3 regions of the Agarivorans gilvus genome follow, and region 1 is predicted to be linked to each of the others. Evidence: predicted binding sites of a transcription regulator. Region 1 holds the regulator's gene; each other region holds the start of a gene.
The links. Region 1 encodes NrdR, which represses ribonucleotide reductase genes. Its sites were predicted from a motif close to AAACACNANATNTNGTGTTT; they were not measured.
Positions count from the first base shown of each region.

Region 2: a site for NrdR is predicted at 3,013-3,032, ahead of nrdD (anaerobic ribonucleoside-triphosphate reductase). Genes of this name have one in related genera too.
Region 3: a site for NrdR is predicted at 2,515-2,534, ahead of nrdA (class 1a ribonucleoside-diphosphate reductase subunit alpha). Genes of this name have one in related genera too.

Region 1 is NZ_CP013021.1:1,397,665-1,405,112, forward strand. Features, by position in the region: gene nusB (transcription antitermination factor NusB) at 1-287, opposite strand, end outside; gene ribH (6,7-dimethyl-8-ribityllumazine synthase) at 303-773, opposite strand; gene ribBA (bifunctional 3,4-dihydroxy-2-butanone-4-phosphate synthase/GTP cyclohydrolase II) at 872-1,984, opposite strand; gene AR383_RS06600 (riboflavin synthase) at 2,041-2,694, opposite strand; gene ribD (bifunctional diaminohydroxyphosphoribosylaminopyrimidine deaminase/5-amino-6-(5-phosphoribosylamino)uracil reductase RibD) at 2,709-3,824, opposite strand; gene nrdR (transcriptional regulator NrdR) at 3,821-4,273, opposite strand; gene glyA (serine hydroxymethyltransferase) at 5,063-6,316, opposite strand; gene AR383_RS06620 (hypothetical protein) at 6,303-6,641, opposite strand; gene AR383_RS06625 (ChaN family lipoprotein) at 6,730-7,448, shown strand, end outside.
Region 2 is NZ_CP013021.1:509,790-517,237, reverse strand. Features, by position in the region: gene rsxC (electron transport complex subunit RsxC) at 1-1,674, opposite strand, end outside; gene rsxB (electron transport complex subunit RsxB) at 1,674-2,243, opposite strand; gene rsxA (electron transport complex subunit RsxA) at 2,245-2,823, opposite strand; gene nrdD (anaerobic ribonucleoside-triphosphate reductase) at 3,170-5,290, shown strand; gene nrdG (anaerobic ribonucleoside-triphosphate reductase-activating protein) at 5,290-5,760, shown strand; gene AR383_RS02445 (EAL domain-containing protein) at 5,761-7,448, opposite strand, start outside.
Region 3 is NZ_CP013021.1:1,133,625-1,141,072, reverse strand. Features, by position in the region: gene nrdB (class Ia ribonucleoside-diphosphate reductase subunit beta) at 1-109, opposite strand, end outside; gene nrdA (class 1a ribonucleoside-diphosphate reductase subunit alpha) at 159-2,453, opposite strand; gene AR383_RS05370 (HAD family hydrolase) at 2,744-3,418, opposite strand; gene ubiG (bifunctional 2-polyprenyl-6-hydroxyphenol methylase/3-demethylubiquinol 3-O-methyltransferase UbiG) at 3,418-4,140, opposite strand; gene gyrA (DNA topoisomerase (ATP-hydrolyzing) subunit A) at 4,346-7,036, shown strand; gene serC (3-phosphoserine/phosphohydroxythreonine transaminase) at 7,145-7,448, shown strand, end outside.

The sequences.
Region 1 (7,448 bases):
CTTACCATTAATAGTTCATAGACACCAATCAACAAAATGGCGTGTTCAACAATGTCCAGTTCTTCTAGCTTACGTGACAATGAAGAGCTCATTGCCGCATCAAGTTTTTCGCTATTGCCAACTACACCAGTGAGCAAAGTAGAAAAGTACGGAACATCAGCTTTACTCATATCCTGTTCGCTTAAGAACTGATGTTCGATGTTAGCAACGCTGTCCTTGGTCACTTGCCATTGATAAATTGCTTGAGTAGCAAATTGCCTCGCTTTACGGCGTGCAGCTGGTTTCACAGAGAGATCCTCAAATTAAACTTCGATCTGACTAACTAAGTTAATCATTTCCAAAGCGCTTAGGGCGGCTTCGGTACCTTTATTACCCATTTTAGTGCCAGCGCGTTCAATCGCTTGCTCGATAGACTCAGTGGTTAATACGCCAAAGGTCACTGGAATATCGTATTCCAACATCACCTGCGCCAAACCTTTATGGCATTCATTAGCCACCAATTCGAAGTGATATGTACCACCACGAATTACCGTACCCAAAGCAATAATAGCATCGTATTTTTTACTAGCAGCAATACGCTTAACAGCTAAGGGAATTTCAACCGCACCAGGTACTCGAACTACCGTGATGTTGTCATCATTCACGCCACCTTGACGGGTTAAGGTATCAACGGCACCCGACAACAGGTTTTCGTTAATAAAGCTGTTAAAACGTGCTATCACAATGGCGACTTTCGCATTTGGCGCCGCTAAATTTGCTTCGATTACTTTCATACTTGATTCTGCCTTTTCTTTGAGTCCATCAAAAAAATCGCGCCATTCTAGCACAACTAATTCAATTGACCCTTATTAAAATTATTAAACGCCTAGGCTTATTCTTGGTCGATATATTCAATCACTTCTAAACCAAAACCGGAAAGCGCATGATAGCGTTTTGGTGAGCTCAGCAGACGCATTTTACTTACGCCTAAATCAGCCAAGATTTGCGAGCCCACCCCCACGGTGCGCGAGGCAACTTGCTGCTGTTTTTTATTGGGTGTTTGACCGCGGTCTTCCAAAGCAAAAGCTTTCACCTGCTCAAGCAGATTATCGGCATCATCATCGGTGCTTAATAACACCATCACACCATTTTCCTGTGCAATTTTTTCCAAGGCCTTATCAATCGGCCAGCTCATTCGCCCGGCTCGATCGCTGCCTAGTAAGTCACTGAATGGGTTATGCAAGTGCACTCTCACCAAGGTCGCCTGATTGGCGTCAACCTCCCCAGCCTGCATCACAAAATGCACTTTTTGATCGATGGTATCGCGATAAGTAATCAACTTAAAGTCACCGTAACGGCTTGGCATGTGACATTCAGAAACCCGCTCGATGGTGGTTTCGTTATTGTTACGGTATTCAATCAAGTCGGCAATGGTGCCCATTTTTAAGTCATGCTTTTGACAAAACTTTTCCAAATCGGGGCGGCGCGCCATGGTGCCGTCTTCATTTAAAATCTCAACAATCACGGCGGCTGGTTCGCGCCCCGCTAAACGAGCCAAATCGGTACCTGCCTCAGTATGGCCAGCGCGAGTTAATACCCCACCCTCTTGTGCCATCAAAGGAAAAATATGTCCCGGCATCACAATATCACTGGGTTTAGCATCACGTGCTACCGCGGCCTGCACGGTTCTAGCGCGGTCGGCAGCCGATATGCCGGTTGTCACTCCCTGCGCCGCCTCAATCGATACGGTGAAATTGGTGGCGAACTGTTCGGTATTAACGTCTACCATTAAGGGTAATTTCAATTGCTGACAACGCTGTTTGGTCATCGGCAAGCAAATTAAACCTCGGCCGTAAGTTGCCATAAAATTGATGGCCTCTGGCGTTACCATGTCGGCCGCCATAATCAAGTCACCTTCATTCTCACGATCTTCATCATCCATGAGAACCACCATTTTACCATGACGTAAATCTTCAATAATTTCTTCGATACTGCTTAATGACATAGCAACCTTACTTACCTTTGAGGCGTATTTTTTGTTGTTTCAACATTTTAAGCCAGCTACTTAATAAAGCCATGCTGTGCTAGGAATGCACTGTTAATTTTAGAAGTTTGAGGCTGTTCAGCGTAACCAATAAGCCGTTCAACATAACGGGCGATAACATCCACTTCTAGGTTAATTTTTTGGCCCACCACCCAACTGGCAATGGTGGTTTGCTCCGCTGTATGTGGAATAATCGTTAGACGCAACTGCTGCTGCTCCACCTGATTCACCGTTAAGCTGATACCATCTACCGTAACCGAGCCCTTGTGGGCGATGTAGCGAGCTAATTCATTTGGCACTGTTAGCCAAATATTAACGGCGCGCGCGCTGGGGCTAATACTGGTGACTTCAGCTAGGCCATCAACATGACCGCTAACAATGTGTCCACCAAAACGACTGGTGGCTAACATGGCTTTTTCAAGATTAACGCCATCGCCCTGCTTACACTTGGCCAGTGAAGTTAAACTTAGCGTTTCTGTGGAAACATCGGCGCAAAAATAATCTTGGCCAAACTCAACCACGGTTAAACAAATACCACTTACCGCAATGCTGTCACCCAGATGCACATCTGACATATCCAAAGTGGGACAAGCGATTTTCAAGCGAACGTCGCCACTGCGTTTATCAACACTTTTTATGGTGCCGAGAGCTTCTACTATTCCTGTAAACATCTTGCTGTGCTCGATTATTGTGGGATCCAGATAGTCTTTATGTCGGGGCCAATACGCCGCGTTTCAAGACAACTCCAAGAATTTAGCTGAGACATTTGAGTATAACCGCCTACATCAACCAAGCTCTGCGCATCGGCTCCCATCAGTAAACCCGCTTGATAACAAATCAGCTGGTCTACCAAGTTTTGTTCAATTAAAGCGGCGGCAAATTTACCTCCTGCTTCAACCCAAAGATCATTTATTTCCGCTTCAGCTAATTGCCACATCAATGCGCTCAAATCATCATCTGCGCGAACTTGCAATTGTTTAGCCGCCGGCAAGCCAATTTGATGCTGAGCGCTAGCCAACCACAAATTTTGCGGTTGTTTAAAAATATTTAACTGTTTTGACGCTTTCGACAAACGCTGCTGGCGGTCTACAACAATGCGAATCGGCTGACGCAGCTCGGTTTCCGGCAGCAGCTCCGCTAGGCTACCGAGCTCAGCATAACGCACATTTAGGCTGGCATTATCGCGGATCACCGTAGCCGAGGTGGATAAAATCGCATGGCTAAGCGCACGCTCACGTTGTACATCACTGCGAGCATAGGCCGAAGTAATCCACTTACTCTCTCCATTAGCCAAGGCGGTTTTCGCATCGATGGAGCCAGCCAATTTAAGCCGAATAAAGGGGCGTTTACGCTCAACTCGGCTTAAAAATCCTGGGTTAAGCTCGCGTGCGGCTTGCTCCATTAAGCCACTACGTACGGTTATGCCTGCTTGCTGTAAACGAGCGATACCTCGGCCAGCCACCTGAGGGTTAGGGTCAACCATGGCCACCACCACTTCAGCGACTCCTTGCTCTACTAGCATATCTGCGCAAGCCGGAGTGCGACCAACATGACTACAAGGTTCTAAGGTCACATAACAAGTGGCGCCTCGAAGGCTAAACCCGCGAGCCTTGGCATCGGCTGCTGCGTTAACTTCAGCATGACCTTCACCCGCTTTACGGTGGTAGCCTTCGCCAATAACTTGGCCATCTTTTACTAATACACAACCCACGTTGGGGTTTGGAGCGGTAGTATAACGTCCTCGTTTAGCCAAGCTGATGGCACGGGCCATATAATGGCAGTCATCAATACTAAAACTCACTTCTTTTCCAACTTGGCGATTTCTTCGCTGAATTCTTTAATGTCTTCAAAAGAATGGTAAACCGAGGCAAAACGAACATAAGCCACTTTATCTAAGCTAATTAAGGCTTCCATTACGATATTACCAATAAACTTAGTTTCCACCTCTCGCTCACCGGTGGCGCGTAATTGCGATTTGATTTTGTTCACCGCTTGCTCAACCTGGTCTACGCTCACCGGACGCTTTTCCAAAGCCCGCATCATACCGGCGCGCAATTTATCTTCGTCAAAGGGTTCTCTCACGCCATTGCCTTTAATGACTCTGGGCATGACCAACTCAGCAATTTCAAATGAGGTGAAACGCTCATGACATTCCAAACATTCACGACGACGTCGCACCTGATGCCCATCGGCAACCAGCCGAGAATCGATAACTTTAGTTTCATGAGCAGAGCAAAATGGACAATACATAGCTAAATCCTTAAACGAATATGCGGCGATTTTAGCCGCTAAGCCGCTTCAGGTACAGGCTGGGCAAGCTTTAATGCTTGAATAATCTGATTAGAGTCATTTTTTGAGTTTGTCACTAAAGGCCTTAATTGTAAGGATGCCTTACAATCCATCAGGGAACATAAACAGTCAATTGCCAAATATTAATCGACTGAATTATAAACATTTTATATGAAGTAAATAGCGGCCGGAAAACAACAGCGAATAATCAGCCAGAGCGGGAATAACACTAGAGAGTAGAAATGCTCAGATGAGTCACTAGGTAGTGGCTATTGAGACAGAGTCAGGCAAACACTAAATCAAGTGAAGGGTCTAACGGGACAACGAAGTAAACAAGCCCATAAGGTCTGCAATCAGAGGCCAGAACCTTGGCAATTCCATTGCCAGGAAGTACCTGTAATAAACACTAAAGTAAGACTAAAACAATAAAGCCTCCCCATATAAGGAACTGCACAATCACTTGTCGTTTTGCATTAGCAATAGGATTCAAATCCATCTTTATTCTCTCTTTGTTTATTCAAATTGCCAGCAATGCCGAAAATTTGACTCGTAAATTAATTAGTTCGTTGTTGCAAATTCAATACCAAGTATTGACCTAACCATCAACAAACCAGTCTACTCCCTCCTTAGCAAGTTGCTAGTCTTAACAAACTTGTATATCCAAAAAAGCTACAATAAAAACACAAAAAGGAGGCCTAAGCCTCCTTTCTTATTCAATTAGCGCCTAGTCCCTAGGCTAACTACTAATACTTATCCGTAAACAGGGAAACGCTTACAAAGTGCCAGTACTTGGCCTTTCACACGCTCAATTACCGCTTCATCCTGTAAATTATCTAATACGTCACAGATCCAACCCGCTAGCTCTTTAGAGGCCGCCACATCTAAGCCGCGACGAGTGATAGCAGGAGTACCAATACGTAAACCACTGGTCACAAATGGTGAACGTGGATCATTAGGTACCGAGTTTTTATTAACGGTAATGTTAGCGCGCCCTAGAGCCGCATCCGCATCTTTACCAGTAATGTCTTTGTCGATTAAATCAACCAAGAACAGGTGGTTCTGTGTGCCATTTGAAACAATTTTGTAGCCTCGTTGCTGTAGCACTTCTACCATCGCTTTGGCGTTGTCTAAGACATTTTGTTGGTATTGCTTAAACTCAGGCTCCATTGCCTCTTTAAAGGCCACCGCTTTAGCCGCAATGACATGCATTAAAGGACCACCTTGGCCGCCAGGGAATACTGCAGAGTTAAGTTTCTTCTCAATTTCTTCGTTAGCACGCGCTAAGATCAAACCACCGCGTGGACCAGCCAACGTTTTATGAGTAGTGGTAGTCACTACATCAGCAATCGGTACTGGGTTTGGATATAAACCGGCAGCCACTAGACCGGCAATGTGTGCCATATCAACAAACAAATAAGCGCCAACTTGATCCGCGATATCACGGAAACGCTGCCAATCAACAATGCCAGAGTAAGCTGAGAAACCAGCAATAATCATTTTAGGCTTGTGCTCTTGAGCCAAGCGCTCAACTTCGGCGTAATCAATCTCACCGGTTTCAGGGTTAATACCGTACTGAACCGAGTTATAAATTTTACCCGAAAAACTAACACTCGCACCGTGTGTCAAGTGGCCACCGTGGGCTAGACTCATGCCTAATACGGTATCGCCTGCATTAAGTAGTGCCATAAATACGGCAGAGTTAGCTTGAGAACCAGCATGCGGTTGTACGTTGGCATAATCCGCACCAAATAGCTGCTTAGCACGCTCAATAGCCAGCACTTCAGCTTTATCTACATACTCACAGCCACCGTAGTAACGTTTGCCAGGGTAACCTTCTGCATACTTATTAGTAAGGTAAGAGCCTTGCGCTTCCATTACTCGTGGGCTGGCGTAGTTCTCAGAAGCGATCAGCTCAATGTGCTCTTCTTGACGAACTTCTTCGTTGGTAATGGCTTGCCATAATTCGGCATCGTAATCGGCGATATTCATATCACGCTTTAACATCAGTATCTCCTGACTCTTTTGTTACATGTTGGTGGGTGATTTTGCGAAGGCGCATTCTAACCTGACTCCCTGTTAGATCACAGTAATATTTTCCGCCATCTCTAGGCTTCTCTAGCAAGGCTACAATCTTACTAACGCGTTCCCTGTGCAGTGTGCCCAGCCCATCAGCTGTTTGCAATTTTCTCGAAGACCGCTTTAAACAATATGAAATTAATTCACGTTCAATAAAAGGTGACTTTTCAAACCACATAACCATAAAATGATAATAATTATCATTTAACCAAAGAGTATTCGCTATGGCTTTTCGCTTTTTCATACTAATCATAAGTTTAACCTTAAGTGCCTGTAGTGCAGTCCCTTCCCCAGCAAACATTCCCAAGAAAACAACACTCAACACTTATTATGACTTTCAATTGTACGACCCAAGCAATCAACAAGAAATTGACAACATCAAGCAGCTAGCCCAGCAACTAGCCGACTCACAAGTCGTCTTATTTGGGGAATTCCATACTCATCCGGCGATTCACTTAGCACAATTGCGCCTGTTTGCCGCGCTTTATCAGCAAAACCACCAGCTCAGCTTATCCATGGAACAATTTGATCGCAGCCAACAAGCTGTATTAAACCAATACCTCGATGAACAAATTGGCGAAGAATGGTTAGTCAAACAAACTAAGGCTTGGGATAACTATCGCTCTGACTATCGTCCCTTGGTTGAATTTGCCAAACAACAGCAACTCGAGATTATTGCAGCCAATGCGCCGAGAAAGCATGTTCGCTGTTTAGGCCGACAAGGGCTCGACTATTTACAGCAACTTCCAAGTAATCAACGCCAGCAGCTTGCTGAGACTTTTACCATAGAGGACCCAGCCTACCGGCAACGACTATTTGGCAATGCCCACCACGGCGATGAACAGCAAACTCAAAACCACTTTATTGCAATGTTAGCTTGGGATGACACCATGGCAGAATCCATTGCTAAGCATGCCTTAAACAGTGGCCAACAAATCATGCATACCGTAGGTAACTTTCATATAGAACAAAGACAAGGCACCTACTCACGCGTTAAACAACGTTTACACGGGCAGAAAGTCAGTTCGGTGGTGGCGCTAAGCGAGCGGGAATTTACGAG
Region 2 (7,448 bases), 890 kb from region 1:
ACTTGAGCTAGACGCTGCTTCGTCGCTTGGGCCTTGGTCCTCTGCGGCTAGTTTGGCTCGCCGTTGTGCTTTGCGCGCTTCTCTTGCGGCAATTGCCTCTTGATTATCGGGTACCCATTCGCCGCTATCTGTTTGTTTAGCGGCTGGCGCTGCCTGCTTGGCTTGTTTAACGCGGGCAAGTGCAGCTGCTACTGGGTCGGGTTTATCAGCTTCACTACTAGCTTGAGCTTGGCTTTGACGACGCAAAGCCGCCTCTTGATGTTTGGCTTTACGCTCGGCCTTGTCTTTTTCTAAGCGTGCTTGGCGAGCATCAAAACGCTGTTTCGCCAGTTCCGCTTCTTGTTTGGCCTGATCCTCGCTCTTAATTTTCGCTTTAGCGGTGCGGTAATACTCAACCAAGGAAATATTACTAGGACAGACAAAGGCACAAGCGCCGCACTCAATACAATCCATGATTTTGTATTCACGCGCCTTATTTAGCTCGTCGCCCTTCGCAAACCAATAGAGTTGTTGGGGCAATAATCCCATCGGGCAGGCTTGGGCACACTCGCCACAGCGAATACAAGGTGACTCTTGAACCGTTGGCTGGGGCTTATTTAAGATTAAACAGTTGGTGGTTTTTATCACCGGCGCTTGAGTGCTGGGCAACATAAAGCCCATCATCGAACCGCCCATAATGACTGGGCCTTCAGAGGCGTGGGCGGCTTGCTCATCAATGATGTCGGCAACACTGGTGCCAATACTCATCCAATAGTTGGCGGCTTGACTTAGTCGCTCGCCTGCTAAGGTCACAATGCGCGAGATAAGTGGCTCGCCATGGTCTACCGCGCGGTGTATCGCATAAGCGGTACCCACGTTATGCACTAAAATGCCCATATCTATCGGTAGTTGTTTTGCGCCAACTTCCTTGCCAGTGAGAATTTGAATCAGCTGTTTCTCACCGCCAGAAGGGTATTTGGTGGGAATGTTTCGCACTATTACCGTTTCATCACTGGCTTCACGCAGGGCTTTTAAAGCCTCTGGCTTATCATCTTCCACCGCGATAATGGTTAATTTGGGCTGTAGTGCTGTTTGCAGTAAGGAAACGCCACGTAGCAGCTCTTCGGCATAATTGCGCATTAAGCAGTCGTCTGCGGTGATATAGGGCTCACACTCCGCACCATTAATGATTAATACATCCAGCTCTTTGTTAGGTGTGATTTTTAAGGCGGTGGGAAAGCCTGCGCCGCCCATGCCAGTGATACCTGCTTGATGTACTCGCTGGCAGATAAGCTCGGGGGTGAGTTCCTGTTCAGTTAACGGCTTTAGGTAAGCACAATCTTGTTGCTGTTGGTCTACTTCAATAACCACACTTAGCTCGGGCAGGGCCGAGGGATGTGCAGAGACCCTAGGTTCGATGGCAACGATAGTGCCCGCCAGCGAAGCATGGACAGGTGGGGCTTGAAAAAACTGCGATTGAGTTAGGGCTTGGCCTTTTTTTACTCGTTGACCAGGCTCTACGACGAGCTTTCCAGCGCTACCAATGTGCTGCTGTACTGGAATAACGACGTGACGCGGCGGTGCCAAGGTTTTTGGCTTGCCACAGTTAATATTTTGTTTGTGGGTTGCTGGATGCACACCACCTTGATAGCTCCAAGTGAAGCCTTGTTTAATTTTGTCTAACCAAGCCAGCATTATTTGTCGGCCTCAATAATTGAAACGTCGATTTGGTTCAATTTCCAATCCCAGTTTTTGGTGGTAACGGGTACCGGCCGCATTTCAATACAATCGGTTGGGCAGGGCGCCACACAAAGCTCACAGCCAGTACATTCTTTACTGATCACCGTGTGCATGTGTTTGTTGGCCCCCATGATGGCATCCACTGGGCAAGCCTGAATACATTTAGTGCAACCAATGCAGGCCTCTTCAACGATAAAAGCAACTTTTTTACGGTCGTCTTCTTTAACTGCTGCCGCATCGAGCGGAATGGCTTCAACGCCGAGTAAATCGGCGATCTTAGCGACGGTTTCTTCGCCACCGGGAGGACATTTGTTAATCGCTTCGCCGTTGGCGATGGCTTCTGCGTAAGGTCTGCAGCCGGGGTGGCCACATTGCCCACACTGGGTTTGTGGCAGTAAGGACTCTACTTGGTCGGCAATGGGGTTGCCTTCAACTTTATATTTGATGGCGGCGTAACCTAAGATCCCACCAAATACCAGCGCGAGTAAAGTAATTGCAATTAAGGCTTCTAACATACTTGATATACTACTTAATTAATCCGGTGAAACCAACGAAGGCTAAAGACATTAAACCGGCGGTGATCATGGCGATCGCGGCGCCTTTAAATGGCACTGGAATGTCGGCAACCACTAACCGCTCGCGCATAGCCGAGAACAGAATAAGCACCAAAGAAAAACCTGCAGCTGCGCCAAAACCGTAGATGATCGATTGGAAAAGATCGTGTTGCTCGTTTACGTTGAGTAAGGCCACGCCCAATACTGCACAGTTTGAAGTGATCAGGGGTAGGTAGATACCCAGTACCCGATGCAGTGCCGGGCTGGCTTTTTGGACAAACATCTCGGTGAACTGTACCACTACTGCAATCACCAAAATAAAGCTCATGGTACGCAAGTATTCGATTTCTAGCGGAACCAAGATGTATTGCTCGACTAAATAGGAGCACATTGAGGCTAGAGTCAACACAAAAGTAGTAGCCAAAGCCATACCGATGGCTGTTTCAACCTTACTTGATACTCCCATAAAAGGGCATAAGCCAAGGAACTTGACCAAGACAAAGTTGTTTACCAACACGGTACTGATTAATAACAAAAAATATTCAGTCATTGAATTAAGACGCAGCGAAACAAAGCGCTATTATCCTCGTTTGTGGGCGCTATAACAACCGTGAGTTGTATGTGGAAAAGCAAGCAATTTTTTGCTGTGATTTATGGAGCATTTTTGGTCGATCAAATTTACTTTTTACGCTTCGGTTGATCTTGATCATTGGTAATAACTTTAAAAACAAAATCTCTCGACTACTACATCTAGTGGATACTACAATTTACTACCACTACATATGGTTAACCATCACATTCAGTGCTTTTTTTACTTAGCATTGGCTGCGAAGCCTTGTGCGGCGTGGTTTGCAAGTTTTTTATTGAATCAGTGAGAAAATATTGGAGCGTAAATCGTGAAAACAGTCGTGATAAAACGAGACGGAAGCCGTGTACCTTACGACGCTAAACGGATTGTCGATGCAGTGTTAAAAGCAGCTGAAGCCCTAGGAGTTAAGGATAACTTAGTTGCATTACAAATTGCTCAGCAAGTGACCGAGCAGTTTGTGAACTTTCCTGAGGTGGATATTAATGATATTCAAGCCTCAGTAGAAAACCATTTGATGGAAAGCGATAATAAAACACTGGCTCGTGCTTATATCGAATATCGTCATGATCGTGATGTTGCGCGCGATAAGCGCAGCGTATTGAATGCTGAAATTCGTGGTTTGGTTGAGCAAAGCAACGCCGCTTTGCTCAACGAAAACGCGAATAAAGACAGCAAGGTGATCCCTACTCAACGTGATTTATTAGCCGGTATTGTGGCTAAACACTACGCCAAAACCCATTTATTGCCACGTGATGTAGTGCAAGCCCACGAAGCCGGTGAGATCCACTTCCACGACTTAGACTACGCGCCGTTTTTCCCGATGTTCAACTGTATGCTAATCGATTTAGAAGGCATGTTGACCGGTGGATTTAAAATGGGTAATGCCGAAATCGAAACGCCTAAGTCTATTTCTACCGCTACTGCGGTAACTGCCCAGATTATTGCCCAGGTAGCTAGCCATATTTACGGCGGTACTACCATTAATAGAATTGATGAAATTCTCGCGCCTTATGTGCAAAAGAGTTACGACAAGCACTTAGCAATTGCCGAGCGTTGGAATATCGCCGATGCCGAAGCTTACGCTAAGGCTCAAACAGAAAAAGAATGTCATGATGCCTTCCAATCATTAGAGTATGAGGTAAATACCTTACACACAGCTAACGGCCAGACGCCATTTGTTACCTTTGGTTTTGGCTTAGGTTCTTGCTGGGCCTCACGTTTAATTCAACGCTCTATTTTAGAAAATCGGATTGCCGGTTTAGGTAAAAATGCCAAAACAGCGGTATTCCCTAAGTTGGTCTTCGCCATTAAAGATGGTTTAAACCATAAAAAAGGCGATCCTAGCTACGATATTAAGCAGCTGGCCTTAGAATGTGCGTCTAAGCGCATGTATCCAGATATTTTAAATTACGACAAAGTGGTTGAAGTCACTGGTTCATTTAAAACCCCAATGGGTTGCCGTAGCTTCCTCGGTCAGTATGAAGAAGAGGGCAAAGAGATCCACGATGGTCGCAATAACTTGGGTGTGGTGAGCATTAACCTGCCACGCATTGCGATAGAAGCCAAAGGCGACGAGCAGCGTTTCTTTGAACTACTGGACCAGCGTTTGAGTGTGGCTAAGCTTGGTTTAGATAGCCGTATTTCTCGCCTTAAAGGGGTTAAGGCTAAAGTGGCTCCGATCCTTTATATGGAAGGCGCTTGTGGTGTAAGGCTGGACGCTGAAGATGATGTGTCCACTATTTTTGAAAACGGTAGAGCGTCTATTTCTCTGGGTTACATCGGCTTGCACGAAACGGTTAATGCGCTGTATGGCAACGATGAGCACGTATACGATAACAAGCAGCTTCAACAAAAAGCCATTGGTATTGTTACCGCTCTAAAACAAGCCACTTTACGTTGGGAAAAAGAAAGCGGTTATGCCTTTAGTTTGTATAGCACGCCGAGCGAAAACTTATGCGATCGTTTCTGTCGTCTTGATGCTAAAAAGTTTGGCGTAATTGAAGGTGTTACCGATAAGGGTTACTACACTAACAGCTTCCACTTGGACGTTGAGAAGAAGGTAAACCCCTTCGATAAAATCGACTTTGAGCAACCGTACCCAGCGGTTAGTAGTGGTGGCTTTATTTGTTACGGTGAATATCCCAACCTACAACATAATACCGACGCCTTAGAAGACGTGTGGGATTACAGCTACAGCCGCGTACCTTACTACGGTACCAATACGCCCATTGATGAGTGTTATGAATGCGGTTTTACCGGTGAATTTAACTGCACTAGCAAAGGCTTTGAGTGCCCATCGTGTGGCAACTCAGAATCTAGCAAGGTATCAGTTACCCGCCGAGTGTGTGGCTATTTGGGTAGCCCTGATGCTCGCCCGTTTAACTACGGCAAACAAGAAGAAGTTAAACGTCGAGTAAAACATCTTTAATGAACTATCTCAGTTATCATTCTATTGATGTGGTAAACGGACAAGGTACGCGTTGTACCTTGTTCGTGGCTGGTTGCGAGCATCATTGCCGAGGCTGTTATAACCAAAAATCTTGGTCTTGTGATGCTGGGCACTACTTTAGCCCCGAATTAGAGCAAAAGATTATCGATGACTTAAATGATAGCCGTATTAGACGTCGCGGTTTAAGCTTAAGTGGTGGTGACCCGCTATATCCGAAAAATCTCGATAGCATTGAAGCGCTGGTGCGGCGAGTTCGCGAAGAATGTCCGGGAAAAGATATTTGGATGTGGACCGGCTATCGTTTAGATGAGCTAAATACACAGCAACAAACCATTGTTAAAATGGTAGATACACTGATTGATGGCAAGTTTGAAAAAGATTTAGCCGACGCTAAGTTAGTGTGGCGGGGCAGTAGTAATCAAGTGATTCACCAACAACCGCTGCGTTAATTAAGAAATCAATTTGGGGCGACTAATTAAGTAGCCCTGCATACTGTCTACGTACATTGATTCAAGCAATTGCTTTTGCTCTAAGGTTTCAACGCCTTGGGCTACCACCTGACATCCCAAACGATGTGATACCTCTACCAACATGCTCACGAATTGCTGGTTAGCTTTGTCCGCCTCGAGCTGCTGTACTAAGTCGCTACTGATTTTTACGTAGTTAGGTTTTAGCTCTTTAAACAGTTTGAACGAACCAATGCCATTGCCAAAGTCGGCGATGGCAGTATGGCAGCTATTGCGGCGTAATACTTCAAACAGCTTTTTGGCATTACTAATGTGCGCGTCTAGTGTTTCTTCTTCTAATTCAAATACCACACGGGACTTAAGATTAGGATAACGTTGTAAGTGTTGAGTAAGCCAAGCGCAGAAGTCAGGATCTGTTAGAATCAACTTACTAAGATTTATCCCCCAACGATAATCTGCGTTTTGATCGGATATGGTTTTTAGAACATAAGCGATGGTAGCTTTTTCTAATTGCTCAATTTTACCTAAGCGCTGTGCCATCGATAGGGTGGTTTCGGTAGGCAATTGTTGCTGTTGGTCGGAAATAAAGCGAATAAACACTTCATGATAGGCCGGCATGGTTCGATGCATCGACTGAATCGCTTGAGAGGCAATCTTGAAGTTGCTTTTGGCAATCAAGTAATCAATTGTTTGTTGCCATTGTAAGTCACTGCTCTCTAAATTTTCATCATCGTCTAATACCACTTCCCAAGCATTAGGTGACAAGCTTTGTGCTATTGCTAATGCCGCATCAGCGCGAGAAATGACGCGCTCTATCGTGTCGTCTTTTTTAAGCTCGGTGACCCCAACATAGGCTGCACTTTGTAAATGTTTAGCATTACTGTATTCGGTCAGGGCGGCGCGTAGATCCTGGGCGATATGGCTGACTCGGCTAGCCGCAAATTTGGGAATGATTAACGCAAACTCGGCTCCCAGTAAGCGATACAACTGGCTGTTCACGTAGTCTTTACGGCTACTGTCTACGATTTTAGATATGTCTTTGATGTAGTCATCACCGGCTTGATGGCCGCGCGCCTTATTAATGTCTTGTAGCTGAGAAGCCCGAACCAAAAACAACACCGTGTTATTTGGTTGCATACTGAGCATTTTTTGCATATCTTGGCGAAACGAATGGCGGTTTAATTGCCCGGTGAGAGGATCGAGTGCGACTTGTTGTTCCAGTTGTTGAATAGCATGTTTTTGCTGACGGATTTGCTGAGTAAATTTAAGTTTCTGTTCTTTAATTAACTCGCCAACATTACCCAATACTGGGGTATCGTCGGTTAAGCGGTCGGCATTCACTAATTTTTTCAGTTTAGATTTAATAGAGGATACGGAGCGAACAAACAACAAACTGGTTAATAGATAACCCAATATACAAAGGGCAGCGATGCTTAAATAAAGCCTTAAATAGCTATCGCTAACAAATTCGAAAGACGGTTTAAAGTTAACCCGATATTTACCCACAGCTATGGTTTTCATGCGTGTTTTACTGGGTTCGACCAACTCTAGTAACCAATGTTGCGAGGCGCCAGCTAACGCGAGGGTATTGTCTACAGCCAATTGGGTAGAAATAAAAGTAAGGTTATGTTGGTCGCGTAATAATCGTAAGCTGTCTGTGGTTAACTGGC
Region 3 (7,448 bases), 260 kb from region 1:
AAATTTCATGACGTTGCTGGTCATATCGGGCCACGTTTACCGGCTGACCAAAGAACATAGGTTCTTTGGTGGCGTCGTTGGCATTTTGAGTAAAAATTGAGTAGCTCATCTACATTTTTCCTAAAAATTCATTGTGCGCTGTTGCGCGTAAACATGACTTAAATCTTACAAGCACCGCCGGCGCAATCATCATCTTCTGCCACGACGACGGTTTTGTTGTTGTCGTTGTACTGATCGCTGGCTCCATCACGGGTATTGTGATAGTACAGGGTTTTTACGCCGTATTTGTAGGCGGTAAGTAAATCGGCCAATAGCGTCTTCATTGGCACTCGGTTATTCGGAAAACGGCTTGGGTCGTAGTTGGTATTAGCCGAGATACTTTGGTCGACAAATTTTTGCATTAGCCCCACTACTTGCAAGTAACCCGTGTTACTAGGAATATCCCACAACAGCTCGTAGTTATCTTGTAAGCGGTCAAACTCAGGTACCACTTGTTTCAGAATGCCGTCTTTACTGGCTTTAACACTAATGAAACCACGTGGTGGTTCAATACCATTAGTGGCATTAGAGATCTGGCTAGAGGTCTCTGAAGGCATTAAGGCAGACAGGGTCGAGTTGCGTAAACCGTGAGTCACAATTTCTTGGCGTAGCTCTTCCCAGTCGTAATGCAAGGGCTCATCAGACAGTTGATCTAGGGCCTTCTTGTAGGTATCGATAGGTAAGATACCTTGTGAGTAGGTGGTCTCGTTGAACATAGGGCAAGCGCCTTGTTCTTTGGCTAAACGCATAGACGCTTTTAACAACCAGTACTGAATCGCTTCAAAGGTGCGGTGAGTAAGGTTATTGGCGCTGCCATCACTGTATTTCACACCATTTTTGGCCAAGTAGTAGGCGTAGTTAATCACGCCTATACCTAAGGTACGGCGGCCATCAGAGCCTTTCTTAGCAGCTTTAATAGGATAATCTTGGTAGTCCAGTAGGCTGTCTAGGGCGCGTACTGCTAAGTCAGATAGTTCTTCGAGTTCATTTAGATCTTCGATTGCGCCTAGGTTAAAGGCTGACAGCGTACATAGGGCAATTTCACCGTTTTCATCATGAACGTGCTGCAGCGGCTTAGTTGGTAGAGCAATTTCTAAACACAAATTAGATTGGCGTACCGGTGCCTGAGCCGGGTCAAACGGGCTGTGGGTATTACAGTGGTCCACGTTTTGAATGTAAATTCGGCCGGTTGAAGCACGCTCTTGCATGAGTACTGAAAATAGGTCAGCAGCCTTAATGGCTTGCTTACGAATGCTAGGGTCTTGCTCGTATTGTTCGTAGAGGCGTTCAAATGTTTCTTGGTCTTCAAAGAAGGCGTCATACAGCCCAGGTACATCACTGGGTGAGAACAGAGTAATGTTGCCACCTTTCACTAGGCGTTGGTACATCAGCTTATTTAGTTGAACACCGTAGTCCATATGACGAACTCGGTTGTCATCAACACCACGGTTATTTTTTAATACTAATAGCGATTCCACCTCTAAATGCCAGAAAGGGTAGAAAATGGTCGCTGCACCGCCACGCACGCCGCCTTGAGAACAACACTTAACTGCTGTTTGAAAATACTTATAGAAAGGAATACAGCCTGTGTGGAAGGCTTCACCACCACGAATTTCACTACCTAGGGCGCGAATTCGGCCGGCATTAATCCCAATACCTGCGCGTTGTGATACATAAGTCACAATGGATGAGGCGGTCGCGTTAATCGACTCTAAGCTGTCACCACATTCAATCAATACACATGAGCTGAATTGGCGAGTTGGGGTACGCACGCCCGACATAATTGGCGTAGGCAAAGATATTTTAAATTTAGACGTGGCATCGTAAAAACGGCGAACGTATTCCAAACGTACCGATTTGTCGTAATGAGCAAACAAACAAGCGGCCACCAGAATGTATAAGAACTGGGCACTTTCAAAAATTTCGCCAGTCACACGGTTTTGTACTAGGTATTTGCCTTCTAGCTGTTTCACCGCGGCGTAGGAGAAATCCATATCTCGCCAATGGTCGATAAATTCATCCATTTGGGCAAATTCTTCAGGGCTGTAGTCACGCAATAAGTGCATATCGTAACGGCCTGCCTCACATTGTTTAACTACATGGTCATAAAGTTTGGGCGGCTCAAATTGCCCATAGGCTTTTTTACGCAGATGAAAAACCGCTAGTCGTGCTGCCAAGTATTGATAGTCTGGCGTCTCTTGCGAGATTAAATCGGCGGCAGATTTAATGATGGTTTCATGAATGTCTTTAGTTGCCATCCCATTATAAAACTGAATATGAGATTTTAACTCCACCTGTGATACCGAGACATTTTTCAGGCCTTTTGCTGCCCAGGTTATAACGCGGTGGATTTTATCCAAATTAATGGCTTCTTGCTTACCGCTGCGTTTGGTTATCAGAAGATCTTTATTCATGAAGGGAGGGCCCTATTATCCTAATTCTGCGACGAAGTATCTAGTGTTGGTGTTTTTCTCCACCCACTAGATATAGTGTTTCAAAAAACTATTGATACAAGATAATGAGGTTTTGGCTTTTTCGCAAGGTCTAGTAAAAAGGAAAAATTGTGTATAACTTGAAGATAAGTTATCCGTGTTAGTACTCACTAACTTTCCATTGGTGTTAACCAAGAGTACTGAGATGAATGCAAGCACTTTTTTAAAGAAAAATTAATAAGAATAAATTATTTTTTAAAACTTGAGCTTGCTTACAATTCACTCAACCAAGCTTGAATGCTTTGGGTCAAGAGTTCGCTTTTCGGACACTCTATATCAGCCTGCCACAGCTCGGGGCGGTCATTTTCTGATAAGTAGCCCCATCCGGCTAACATGGTGGTCATGTGACTGTTTCTACCTGCTTCAATGTCGCGCTCGGCATCACCCACATATAAACAATGTTGCGGCTGTACCGCCAGCTTGTTACAAGCCAGCAACATCGGGGCAGGGTCGGGTTTACGCTGCACCAAAGTGTCACCACCAATCAATACGCCTGATTGTTCAAATTCGATAAAATGAGCCAGCAAGAGCTTGCTTAAGTACTCGGGTTTATTGGTCACCACTCCCCATGGAATATCCTGTTGGTTTAGCCACTGTAGTGCTTGGCGCACGCCGGGGAAGAAGTCGGTACCTTGGCAAATATGTTGTTGGTAGTAATCAAGTAACTGCTGGCGCAATTGAGTTTGTTGCGCAAGCTCCCAGGTTTCGCCAAAACCGGCTTTTAATAAGCCAATGGCACCGTGGGAGCTTAGCTGGCGAGCTTGCTCGAGGGTAAGTGGCGCTTGTTGATGTTGCGCCAATACATAATTGGCCGCAGCGCCTAAGTCAGGCGCGGTATCTAGCAGAGTTCCATCTAAATCAAATAGAACGGCAGCTTGCTTAGCCATTAGGCCTCCGGTTTTGCCAGTTGCACCATGTAATTCACATCAACATTGCGGCTGAGGCGGAAATGCTCAATCACTGGCGTGTATTGTACGCCGCTAATGGCTTCACTTTGTAGCCCATGCAGGTCGGCCCAAGCAAGCAGTTCTGAGGGGCGAATAAATTTATCGTGCTGGTGGGTACCATTAGGCACAATTTTGAGCAGCTTTTCTGCAGCCACAATCATATATAAGTAGGCTTTGGCAGTGCGGTTGATGGTGGATACAAACAGCTTTCCACCGGGTTTGAGCATGCTGGCACAGGCAGCGATAACCGAGCTGGGGTCGGGCACGTGCTCTATCATTTCCATGCAAGTAATCACATCGTAAGCTTGGTGATGTTGTTGAGCGTGAGCTTCGGCGGTGGTTTGCTGGTAGCTTAATTGCGCACCGCTTTCCAAGGCGTGCAGTTTAGCTACTTGGATTTGCTCTTCGCCCATATCGATGGCGCTGACTGTTGCTCCGCGTTGAGCCATGCTCTCTGCGAGGATCCCGCCACCACAACCCACATCGAGTACGTTTTTGCCAAACAGCCCGTTGGCACCACGCTCAATATAGTCTAAACGTAGGGGATTAATTTGGTGCAGGGTTTTAAACTCACCTTGTTTATCCCACCATCGAGAGGCTAAACCGGCAAAATGGGCGATTTCTTTATGGTCAACATTTTGCGTCGTTGTTGTGGCTTGCATTGGCTAGTTAATCCGCTTCAGTATTTATAGGCATTATAAGAACTTGAGAGATGCAGTCACTAGCTTTTATCCAATTCTCAGTTTTTTTCATTTTTCTCACTTAAAAGAGCGACATCAAGCCTGTTAAGGGCGTGATTTTATGGTAAAGTTTGCGATTACGCTGAGTAATTGTAAAAAGCAATAAAAACGAAGGATTTTGTCGTCTATGAACGATCTTGCAAAAGAGATTACGCCGGTCAATATCGAGGATGAGTTAAAAAGCTCATATCTTGATTATGCCATGAGCGTTATTGTTGGGCGTGCCTTGCCAGATGTACGTGATGGTTTAAAACCAGTGCATCGCCGGGTGCTTTACGCAATGAACGTATTAGGTAATGACTGGAATAAACCCTATAAAAAATCTGCCCGTGTGGTAGGTGACGTAATTGGTAAATATCACCCCCATGGTGATAGTGCTGTTTACGATACGATTGTTCGTATGGCGCAGCCGTTTTCGCTGCGTTACATGTTGGTAGATGGTCAGGGTAACTTTGGTTCGGTCGACGGTGACTCTGCCGCGGCGATGCGTTATACCGAAATCCGCATGGATAAATTGGCTCACTCTTTGTTGGCCGATTTAGATAAAGAAACCGTTGATTTCGTCCCTAACTACGATGATACCGAACAAATCCCAGAGGTATTACCGACCCGCATTCCTAACTTGTTGGTGAACGGTTCTTCAGGTATTGCTGTTGGTATGGCAACCAACATTCCACCACATAACTTAAATGAAGTGATCAATGGCTGTTTGGCCATGGTGGAAAATCCAGATATTACTATTGATGAGTTAATGGAATACATTCCCGCACCTGACTTCCCTACTGCGGGTATCATCAATGGTCGCGCCGGAGTGATTCAAGCTTACCGTACTGGTCGCGGTAAGGTTTCTATTCGCGCTAAAGCTGAAGTGGTGACCGAAAGTAATGGTAGAGAAACCATTATCGTTCACGAAATCCCTTATCAAGTGAACAAAGCTCGCCTAATTGAAAAGATGGCCGAGTTAGTAAAAGACAAAAAACTAGAAGGTATTTCTGCACTGCGTGATGAGTCTGATAAAGAAGGCATGCGCATTGTTATCGAACTGAAGCGTGATGCTGTGGGTGAAGTGGTACTAAATAACCTTTATTCGCAAACCCAAATGCAGGTGTCTTTTGGTATGAACATGGTGGCCTTAGATAATGGCCAACCTAAAGTGTTCAACCTGCAAGAAATGCTGGAATGCTTTATTCGCCACCGCCGCGAAGTGGTGACTCGTCGTACTGTTTACGAATTGCGTAAAGCGCGCGATCGTGCCCACATCCTTGAAGGTTTGGCGATCGCCCTAGCCAACATTGATGAAATCATTGAATTAATTAAGACCTCTCCGACTCCTAGTGAAGCTAAGGCTGCCTTGGTAGCTAAAGGTTGGGATTTAGGTGCCGTTTCTGCGATGTTAGAACGCGCCGGTGATGATGCGGCTCGCCCAGATTGGTTAGAAGCCGAATTCGGTGTGCGTGACGGACAGTATTTCTTAACCGAAATTCAAGCGCAGGCCATTCTTGATTTACGCTTACACAAATTAACCGGTTTAGAACACGAAAAAATCATTGGCGAATATAAGGACCTATTGGAACTTATTGCCGAGTTACTGTACATCTTAAATAATTCTGAACGTTTGATGGAAGTGATCCGCGATGAACTCATCGAAGTGCGTGAGCAGTTTGGTGACGAGCGTCGTACCGAAATTTCAGCTAACAGTGCCGATATTTCTCTAGAAGATCTAATCAACGAAGAAGATGTGGTCGTCACCCTATCGCACGAAGGTTACGCTAAGTACCAGCCGCTTACTGAGTACGAATCGCAACGTCGTGGTGGTAAAGGTAAAGCCGCCACCAAGATGAAAGATGAAGACTTCATCGAGAAATTATTGGTGGCCAATACCCATGATACCGTGTTGTGCTTCTCAACCGTGGGTAAAGTTTACTGGATGAAAGTGTATCAATTGCCGCTGGCCAGTCGCCAAGCTCGTGGTAAGCCAATTGTAAACTTATTGCCGCTTAGCGATGATGAGCGTATCACCGCCATCTTACCGGTGCGTGAGTACCAAGAAGATAAGTATGTTTTATTTGCCACCGCTAACGGTACGGTGAAGAAAACACCGCTAACGGCCTTTAAACGTCCATTGTCTAGCGGTATTCGCGCGATTAATCTGCACGATGACGATAGCCTGATTGGAGTGGATATTACCGACGGCAACAGCGAAATCATGTTGTTCTCAGACGCTGGTAAAGTGGTGCGCTTTAATGAGAAGCAACGTGACAGCGAAACCGGTGCGGTGAAGCTTGACCCTGAGACCGGTGAAGAGCTACTGGCATTGCGCCCAATGGGACGAACTGCGGCCGGTGTGCGTGGTATTTCTCTCGAAGAAGGACAAAAAGTCGTATCGCTGATTGTTCCAGTAGGCGATGGCGATATTCTTACCGCCACTGAAAACGGCTACGGTAAACGTACTAGCTTGGCTGAATACCCAGCGAAGAGCCGTGCCACTAAAGGTGTGGTCTCGATTAAGGTGAGCGAGCGTAACGGCCTTGTGGTGGGAGCCATTCAGGTGACTGAAGCACAAGAGATGATGCTGATCACCAACGGTGGAACCTTGGTGCGCACTCGTGTGAATGAAGTCTCACTGGTAGGGCGTAATACTCAAGGGGTAAGGTTAATTCGTACCGCTGAAGATGAAAAAGTGGTCGGGCTACAACGGATTGAAGAAATTGAAGACGATGAGCTCGAAGCTATTGACGAAACTGCTAGCCCAGAGGGTACTGCTCAGCCAGAGGCGCCAGAAACTGGCGGTGAGCTTGATGGTGAGCAAGACGCGTAGTTTTCTTTAAAGTAAACAACGGGCGGCTTTTAGCCGCTCGTTTTAGTTTCAAAACAAGATGCGAACCACTAAAGTGGTCGAACACAACATAGTAGTAAGAGATTTATGATGGATAAAGTCTATAATTTTTGTGCGGGTCCGGCGATGCTACCTGAAGCTGTTATGCAACAAGCTCAAGCCGAGTTTTGTAATTGGCAAGATTTAGGTGTGTCGGTGATGGAAGTGAGCCATCGCGGCAAGGAATACATCGCCATGGCGGCGCAAGCCGAGCAAGATTTACGTGATTTATTGGCGATCCCTGATAATTATAAAGTGTTGTTTTGTCAGGGGGGAGGCCGTGGCCAATTTGCCGCAGCACCGCTTAACCTATTAGGCGACAAGCAGTCCATCAGCTATATCACCACCGGTCAGT